4 regions of the Pseudomonas sp. GW821-FHT07F01 genome follow, and region 1 is predicted to be linked to each of the others. Evidence: predicted binding sites of a transcription regulator. Region 1 holds the regulator's gene; each other region holds the start of a gene.
The links. Region 1 encodes FliA, which starts transcription of late flagellar genes. Its sites were predicted from a motif close to CTAAAGTTTNNNNNNNNNNNGCCGNTAA; they were not measured.
Positions count from the first base shown of each region.

Region 1 (2,199 bases):
GTCATCGAGGGTCGTTGCGAACTGCGCGATGTGCTGCTCCAGGGCCCTGGAGGCATCCGCATCGTACCGGCCGCCTCGGGCACCCAGAGCATGGTGCACCTGAGCCCCGCGCAGCACGCTGGCCTGATCCAGGCCTTCAGCGATATCGGCGACAATCTCGATGTGCTGGTGATCGACACCGCTGCGGGTATTGGTGACTCGGTAGTCAGCTTTGTCCGCGCGGCCCAGGAAGTACTGCTGGTGGTGTGCGACGAGCCGACCTCGATCACGGACGCCTACGCGCTGATCAAGCTGCTCAACCGCGACTACGGCATGAACCGTTTCCGGGTCCTGGCCAACATGGCTCAGAGCCCTCAGGAAGGTCGCAACCTGTTTGCAAAATTGACCAAGGTCACGGATCGCTTCCTGGACGTGGCCTTACAATACGTCGGCGCAGTTCCCTACGACGAAAGCGTACGCAAGGCCGTGCAAAAGCAGCGTGCGGTCTATGAAGCCTTTCCTCGTTCGAAGTGTGCATTGGCGTTCAAGGCCATCGCGCAAAAAGTCGATACCTGGCCGTTGCCGGCGAACCCACGCGGGCATCTGGAGTTTTTTGTCGAGCGGCTAGTGCATCAAACAGCGGGACCGGTGCTATGACTGCCAGTGGCTACAACCTCTACAAGAAGTCGGCGCGTGACAGCCAGTACGAATTGATCGAGCGCTACGCGCCTCTGGTCAAGCGTATTGCCTATCACCTGCTGGCGCGGTTGCCGGCCAGTGTTCAGGTAGAAGACCTGATTCAGGCCGGGATGATCGGTTTGCTTGAAGTGTCGACCAAATACGACGCGAGCAAGGGGGCGAGTTTCGAAACCTACGCGGGTATCCGTATCCGTGGGGCGATGCTCGACGAGGTTCGTAAAGGCGACTGGGCACCGCGTTCGGTGCACCGTAATACGCGCATGGTCAGTGATGCGATTCGCGCAATTGAAGCTAAAACCGGTCGTGACGCTAAAGATCATGAAGTTGCGGCCGAACTTCAATTGAGTCTCGACGATTATTACGGGATTTTGAACGACACCTTGGGCAGCCGCCTGTTCAGTTTCGACGACCTGTTGCAGGACGGCGAGCATGAAGGGCTGCATGAGGATGGCGCCAGTGCTCATCTCGAGCCGTCACGGGACCTGGAGGATGAACGCTTCCAGGCCGCGTTGGCGGATGCGATTGCCAATTTGCCGGAGCGCGAGCGACTGGTGTTGGCGCTGTACTACGACGAAGAGCTGAACCTCAAGGAAATCGGTGAGGTCCTGGGGGTCAGCGAATCGCGGGTCAGCCAGTTACACAGCCAGTGCGCAGCCCGTTTGCGGGGGCGTTTGGGGGAGTGGCGAGCGCGCTGACAGGCAGTGTGGGGACACTGCGTTCAGGACCGGTGAAGCAAGCGCTGCACCGGTCTTGCAGTATGTGCTCCATGCAGTCGTTGTGTGTTATGCCGGATTGATTGAATGGCGCGTTCAGGTGCTGGATGCGTTTAAGACTGCTTGGAGGTCGAATTGGACAAGAACATGAAAATCCTCATCGTTGATGACTTTTCAACGATGCGGCGGATCATTAAGAACCTGTTGCGTGATCTGGGATTCACCAACACGGTCGAGGCCGACGATGGCACTACCGCCATTCCGGTACTCAACAGCGGGAGCATCGACTTTCTGGTAACGGACTGGAACATGCCGGGCATGACCGGTATCGACCTGCTGCGCCACGTGCGCGCCGATGAAAAACTCAAGCACCTGCCGGTATTGATGGTGACTGCTGAAGCCAAGCGCGAGCAGATCATCGAAGCTGCCCAGGCCGGCGTAAACGGCTATGTCGTCAAACCATTCACGGCTCAGGCGTTGAAAGAGAAGATCGAAAAAATCTTCGAACGCATCGGTTGAGACGCGTAGCCATTCCGCCACGGGGGAGCTATGGAGCATAACGAATCTTCACTGGGCGACTTTGAGTCGACCCTGAAAAAACATGCGCTGGAACTGGTCGAGAGCCTTGAAAAGGGCAAGTTCGGCGAAGCGGTGCAATTGATCCATGAGCTCAATCAGACCCGTGACCGCGGCCTGTACCAGGAAGTGGGCAAGCTCACCCGCGAGCTGCATAGCGCGATCGTCAATTTCCAGATTGACCCGCACATGCCGCAAGCCGAGGAAGTTTCACAGATCACGGATGCCACTG
Region 1 is NZ_JBWKQO010000004.1:701,889-704,087, forward strand. It holds gene fleN (flagellar synthesis regulator FleN) at 1-636, shown strand, start outside; gene fliA (RNA polymerase sigma factor FliA) at 633-1,373, shown strand; gene AC07R1_RS17745 (chemotaxis response regulator CheY) at 1,539-1,910, shown strand; gene AC07R1_RS17750 (protein phosphatase CheZ) at 1,941-2,199, shown strand, end outside.

Region 2 (2,199 bases), on a different contig from region 1:
GTCCACTTCCACCAGATAGCTTTGGAAGCGCTGGCTACGCTCGTGGAAAGTGATGATCAGCGGGTCATGGCTCTCTTGCAGCAACCGCAGGTTGGAAGAGATCTCCAACGCAGTGGTGAGCACCTTGGGTGGCTGCGGAGTATCTTCCGCATTTGAGGCGTTGAACACGGTTCATCAATCTCCAGACAAAATACAACTACACGCAGGAGCCAGCATTTTGCCAGCATGTTTCACGGCTTGGTAGCGCGCGCTCATTTTTTGGGTTTAAGCCTGACTGAGTGGGCGTGGCTTCGCAAGCATTGAGGTAGAGCCGCGGGCGTCGTATAGGGCAGGAGGTTCGCCACCATTGAGGATTTTCAGCTGGTTGGCGGTGGTGGCCTGTTGGATCTGGATCGAGCGACCATTGAGCTCGTTGGCAGCTTGGCACTCGGCAAGCAATTGGGTCAGGACATTGCTCTGTTCGAGCAATTGCGCGCCCAGGCTGGAGTGGCTGGCCAGTTGCTCGAGCCCCTCGCGGTTGGTCGGCAGGTTCAGGCTGGCAAGAATTTGCGTGCGCTTACGGCCATGCTGTTCCAGCAAGATGACCAAGGCTTGCTTCTGCGCCAGGATATCTTCCAGTAGCGGCATGTCGCGGCCGTGGAGGGCAATAGACTCGGCGCGTAGCAGCTCCAGCAAGTGTTGCGCTGGAGCAAGGTCATCGTTGATCAATTGCAGTAGGTTGGTGTCGTGCATGGCTGGCCTTGGGGATTAAGCGTCCAAAAGCCTGGCGCAAGCCTGGGGCTAGCGCTGGGCTTCGAAGTTAAGCAGTTTGCTGGCTACGCGGTTGCTGTCGACCTTATAGCTGCCATCGGCAATCGCTTGCTTCAACTCGGCCACCCGGGCTTTGTCGACGGCAGGCTGATCGCGCAGCTTGTCAGTGACTTTCTGCAACTGTTGAGCCTCATTGCTCAGGTGTACCGATTCCCCGCTTTTGCTGGTCTCGGCGGCGGTTGTCAGCGGCGTGGATTTGCCGGCATCACCGGTTTCCTTGCTGGTGCTGGTACGCGTACTGCCTGTCAGTGAAGGGGAGCTGTTTAAACGGCTGAAGTCGATGACCATGATGAAGTAAACCTCTGGGTATTTGGACGCTTGCCATGTTTTCGGCCATACCCTGAAAAACTTTAGGCTCGATTGTCGACAAACCAAGTCAGGTATCTGCGACCCTTTATCGGCCACAGTTTAGGGAACGCACGGGTTGAGCGCCAGCTATCTACATGGCCACTTCCACTTGCCCTGGCGCCGTGATGCGGGCCTTGATCACCCGTTGCGAATTGAGGTTCTTGACCCGGATCTGTTCGCTCATGCCGCCGTTGGACAGCGCCTCGCCCGGCATTCGCACGTTCAACGTGCCGCTGCGTGCCGATATCACCACTTGATCGCCCTTGCGCACGACTTCCGCCTGCTCCAGATGGGCCAGGGTAACGAGCTGGTCGGCGACCATTGGTCGGACAAGTTTCTGACCAATGGCTTGGTCCACTGAGGTGAGGTAGCCCTGATTGTTCTGGCTGATGTCCCGTTCGCGCAGCACCACGTCTTCCGGTTCGATGATGCCGGCGCGCTTGAGCGGGCGTGCAGTGGTGACCACCTCGCGAAACAGCTTGACCTGCGCCGGCACGAATACCGTCCATGGCGAGGCGCCTTCGCAGCGCACTTTGACGGTGACCCGCCCCAGCGGTTGGGCCGGACTTTCCAGGTTGGCTGTCAATTCCTTGTCGCAATTGGGCATGCGCATGCGCGGGTCCAGCTGGTTGACCTGGATTTCATAGCGACCTTCCGTTTGACTGGTGGCCAGGTAGTCTTCTACCGTGAATTCAAGAAACCCTTGAGTGACGCCGATAAGAAGATCAGGCAGGGTGACCGAATCAGCAACGGCAGGGTTGCCGGGGTTTAAAATGCACAGAGCCGACAGCCCGCACAGCAAAGTGCGGTAGCGGGATGTCAGGCGTCGGAAAAATGTCGTTTTGGCGTTCATAACAGTTAAAAAGCAAGCGCCGTGCCGTTTAGCAATGAGCGTGCGTCGGATCTTAAAGCTTTGGGGAGTCTGGGCATGGCTGGTGTAATGGATTCGGTGAACCAGCGCACGCAATTGGTTGGGCAGAATCGACTAGAGTTGTTGCTGTTCCGTCTGGACGGTGGGCAGCTCTACGGGATCAACGTATT
Region 2 is NZ_JBWKQO010000005.1:668,566-670,764, forward strand. It holds gene AC07R1_RS21505 (flagellar brake protein) at 1-168, opposite strand, end outside; gene AC07R1_RS21510 (flagella synthesis protein FlgN) at 265-732, opposite strand; gene flgM (flagellar biosynthesis anti-sigma factor FlgM) at 781-1,098, opposite strand; gene flgA (flagellar basal body P-ring formation chaperone FlgA) at 1,250-2,011, opposite strand; gene AC07R1_RS21525 (chemotaxis protein CheV) at 2,087-2,199, shown strand, end outside.
Region 2: a site for FliA is predicted at 1,137-1,164, ahead of flgM (flagellar biosynthesis anti-sigma factor FlgM). Genes of this name have one in related genera too.

Region 3 (2,199 bases), on a different contig from region 1:
GATGGCGATCTTCTGTTCCGGGGTGGCCGTGGACAGCAGCCACAACACCAGGAAGAACGCCATCATCGCCGTGGCGAAGTCGGCGAAGGCGATTTTCCAGGCGCCCCCGTGATGTCCGCCAGCGAAGCGCTTGACGCGCTTGATGATAATCGGCTGATTATTTTCCATGACTTAGCGACCGCGAACCGCTTGTTCCAGCTCGGCGAAGCTAGGACGGTGCGCCGGGTACAGAACCTTGCGCCCGAACTCCACGGCCAGGGACGGCGGCATGCCGGAAGCCGAGGCCACCAGCGACGCCTTGATGGCTTCGTAGACGTTCAGTTCTTCCTTGGCGTCGTGGGCCAGGGAGTGGGCCAGCGGGCCGAAGAAGCCATAGGCCGCGAGAATACCGAAGAAGGTACCCACCAGCGCCGCACCTACGTGCAGGCCGATGGACTTCTGGTCGCCATCGCCCAGGGAGGCCATGGTCACCACGATCCCCAATACCGCCGCGACGATACCGAAACCGGGCATGCCGTCGGCAATCCCGTTGACCGCATGGGATGGATGCTCGAGGTCTTCCTTGAGGCTGAACAGCTCCATGTCGAACAGGCCTTCCAGCTCGTGGGGAGCCATGTTGCCGGAGGACATGATGCGCAGATAGTCACAGACGAAGGCAGTCATGCGTTCATCCTTGAGCACCGCCGGGTACTTGGCGAAAATCGGGCTGGCCGCGGCGTCCTCGATATCGCCTTCGATGGCCATCATGCCTTCGCGACGACTCTTGTTGAGGATCTCGTAGATCAGGCCCAGCACTTCCAGGTAGAAGGTGTGGGTGAAGCGCGAACTGAACATGCCCAGGGATTTCTTGACGACGTGCATCGTCATATAGCCCGGGTTGGCCTGGAGGAATGCGCCAAAGGCTGCGCCACCGATGATCAGCACTTCGAAAGGCTGGATCAACGCCGCGATTTTGCCGTGGGAAAGCACGTATCCGCCGAGCACGCTCGCGAATACGACGATGATGCCGATAATTTTAGCCATAGGTAGGGGAGTACTTATTGAGTCGGGTTCAAGGTCATATTCGGAAGTTCTTAAAACTCTTCTTCTACTTATCGGCAAAACTGCGCCAGACTATAGCCAGTTAAGGCGAAAAGCCAGTTTGGCCCGCTCTGGGCGTGTTCACAGCAGACGATGATTGCGCCCGACCATGTCTAATGAAACCAGCGTCCCACATTCTCCGCCCGCCTCTCTCGACGCCTGGGTAAAGCTCCTCAATGGCGTGCGCCTGCCGGTGCCCCAGGCCAGCCATGACCGGGTCTGCCGAGCCATCGCCAACAACCGCAGCTCGCTGCGGGAGATTGTCGATCTGATGCAAAACAGCCCGGCACTGGCCTTGAGCGTGATCCGCGAAGCCAACCGGCATTCCCACGGCAGCATGAGCGAACCGGCGGAAAACCTGGAGATCGCGGTCAACCGCCTGGGCCTCAAGCGTACCGAGGAGTTGCTTGAGCAACTGCCGACGCTGCCTGAAGAGCAGATCCCCCAGGCATTGCGCCAGTTCCAGCTGATCAGCCAGCACGCCAGCCAGCAGGCCAATGGCTTCTTTGCCGGACGCCTGGCGCGACTCTGGCAGGACATCCACTGGGGCAGCCTGCTGTTTCTCTCGCCGCTCTGGGCCATGGCCCTGGTCTATCCCAAGCTGCTGGAAGAGTGGGAACTGCGGGTCATCTACAAGCACGAATCCGCACACGACGTTGAACTGCAACTGTTCGGAGTGCGGCTGATGGAAATGTGCCAGGCCCTGGTCCTGGCCTGGCACCTGCCGATCTGGGTCCAGCAGGGCTATCGCCTGCTGACCCAGGAGCAGCACCTGCTGGCCAAGGTCATGCTGATTGCCCGCGACAGCGACAACCCGCTGCGCCAGCAACAACGCCTGGACGCTGAACCGGACCTGCGGCGCTGGCTGAACCAGCCGGCCAACACTGTGTTGCTGGCCAACGGCCTGGCGCTGGCGGCGCAACAGTCCTGGAACAGTCCCCATGGCCGGCGCTGGCAGAACCTTACCGCTCTTTATCTGCAGATCCCCCTGGACCAGGTCCAGCAACAGTTGCACCAACAGGCAGCACAAAGCGCCCGCAACGACACCCAGCCCGATCTCTGGCACCCGGCCCAGGCCCTGCTCTGGCCCTGGGATGCCCGACGCCTGCATCACGGCGA
Region 3 is NZ_JBWKQO010000006.1:519,233-521,431, reverse strand. It holds gene motB (flagellar motor protein MotB) at 1-168, opposite strand, end outside; gene motA (flagellar motor stator protein MotA) at 172-1,023, opposite strand; gene AC07R1_RS24145 (HDOD domain-containing protein) at 1,190-2,199, shown strand, end outside.
Region 3: a site for FliA is predicted at 1,092-1,119, ahead of motA (flagellar motor stator protein MotA). Genes of this name have one in related genera too.

Region 4 (2,199 bases), on a different contig from region 1:
CTTGGCGCGGGCCGGCTCGACCTCTTCGCCTTGGCCCAGGTCAGCAGTGAAAGTCACTACTTCACAGTTGTAAGTATCCTGCAGCCACTTGAGGATCACCGAAGTGTCCAGGCCGCCCGAATACGCCAGAACGACCTTGTTAACGTCCGCCATGCCATCACTCCACGGGGTTGTACGGAAAGCCGCCAAGTCTACCGATCCACGCGGATAATTTACAGAGGCGCGACAGCTTATGACGACCAAGCGACAGATTATGTCGAGCGAGCGACGACGACAGCCGTATCAGGAAGTCGCCGCTGCGCTGGACCCGGAAGCCGCCTGAGGCGCTGGGGCCGGCTTTTCGGCAGGAGCGACCCGCTCCAGATGCACATTGACCCGCCGGTTCTTCGCCCGATTGGCCGCATTGGTGTTGGGGGCCAGGGGATAGCGCTCGCCATGGAAGCGCACCACGATCTGGTTTTCCGCCAGGCCATTGGCCTTGAAGAACTCCATGACCGCCAGCGCACGACGGCGCGACAGGTCACGGTTGGTCAGGCGGTTGCCACTGTTATCAGAGTGCCCGTCCAATTCGACATGATTGACCGTGGGGTCGGCCTTGATGAAGTCCACCATCACTTGCAGCTTGGCCTTGGCCCGGGCGTCCAGGTCGATGCCCCCCCCGGGGAAACCGATCTCGGCCTGCTTGACCTGTTCATAGTTCATCGGCAACAGCTTGGCCATGCAGCTTTGATAGTCGCCGTAGGCCTTGCTGAACTTCACCGGCAACAGGCGTACCTCGGACACTCCGCCTTCGCGGGAGAAGTGCCGGACCACCGGGCTGCGCCCCTCCAGCAAACCGACGATCAGACGTCCGGCCTGCATCTGGTTGCTGTTGAACAGCACCCCATCGGTACCGGCCTTGACCGCCCCAAGGTTGATGTCGCCACGCCCCGGCTGCCAGGGGGCGGCGGCCGCAAGCAGGGTCGCGGAACCACCGGCCTGCATGGGGTTGAAACTCTTGAGGCGGAAAATCGCCTGCTCGCCGGCGCGACGAACGAATTCGCCGGAACCGAAATCGGTAACCGGTTGGATCAGGCGGCACTCGAACTTGTCACCTTCGACCGTCCACTCAATGCTCTCCAGGCGAGTCTGGAAAGTGAGAGCCATCGCAGGCAGGCTGGCAAACACACTGAGCAAGGCTAGATAACGCTGGCGCACGGGAGGCTCCACTGACGTGTACAACAGAAAAATCGACAGGCGTTAATACGCCATACCTTCGGGATATCGGTTGCTCGTCGCAAAACTTGATAGCGAGTGCCTGGAAGAGTCTTTTCCGGTAGCATTCCCCCGAGTTTTACCCGCCTGGAACCTCCAATGTCCGACCGCCTGACCCTGCTGCGTCCCGACGACTGGCATATTCATCTTCGCGATGGGGCCGTGTTGCCCAATACAGTCGCAGATGTCGCGCGCACCTTTGGCCGCGCCATCATCATGCCCAACCTGGTACCTCCGGTGCGCAACGCCGCGGAAGCCGACGCCTATCGCCAGCGCATTCTAGCTGCGCGCCCGGCCGGCAGCCGCTTCGAGCCACTGATGGTGCTCTACCTGACCGACCGTACCCAGCCGGAGGAAATCCGCGCGGCCAAGGCCTGCGGTTTCGTCCACGCCGCCAAGCTGTACCCGGCCGGCGCGACCACCAACTCGGATTCGGGCGTGACCAGCATCGACAAGATTTTCCCGGTGCTTGAAGCCATGGCCGAAGTCGGCCTGCCGCTGTTGATCCACGGCGAGGTAACCCGCGGCGACGTCGACGTCTTCGACCGCGAGAAAATCTTCATCGACGAGCACATGCGGCGTGTGGTTGAACGCTTCCCCAGCCTGAAAGTGGTGTTCGAACACATCACCACCGCTGAAGCCGTGCAGTTCGTCAAGGAGGCTTCGGCTAACGTCGGCGCCACCATCACTGCGCATCACCTGCTGTACAACCGCAACCACATGCTGGTGGGCGGTATTCGTCCGCACTTCTATTGCCTGCCGATCCTCAAGCGCAACACCCACCAGGAAGCCCTGCTGGATGCGGCCACCAGCGGCAACGCGAAGTTCTTCCTCGGCACCGACTCGGCACCTCACGCCCAGCACGCCAAGGAAGCCGCTTGCGGTTGCGCCGGCTGCTACAGCGCCTACGCCGCCATCGAGCTGTACGCCGAAGCGTTCGAACAA
Region 4 is NZ_JBWKQO010000005.1:379,283-381,481, reverse strand. It holds gene AC07R1_RS20105 (argininosuccinate synthase) at 1-153, opposite strand, end outside; gene AC07R1_RS20100 (flagellar protein MotY) at 283-1,197, opposite strand; gene pyrC (dihydroorotase) at 1,354-2,199, shown strand, end outside.
Region 4: a site for FliA is predicted at 1,261-1,288, ahead of AC07R1_RS20100 (flagellar protein MotY). Genes of this name have one in related genera too.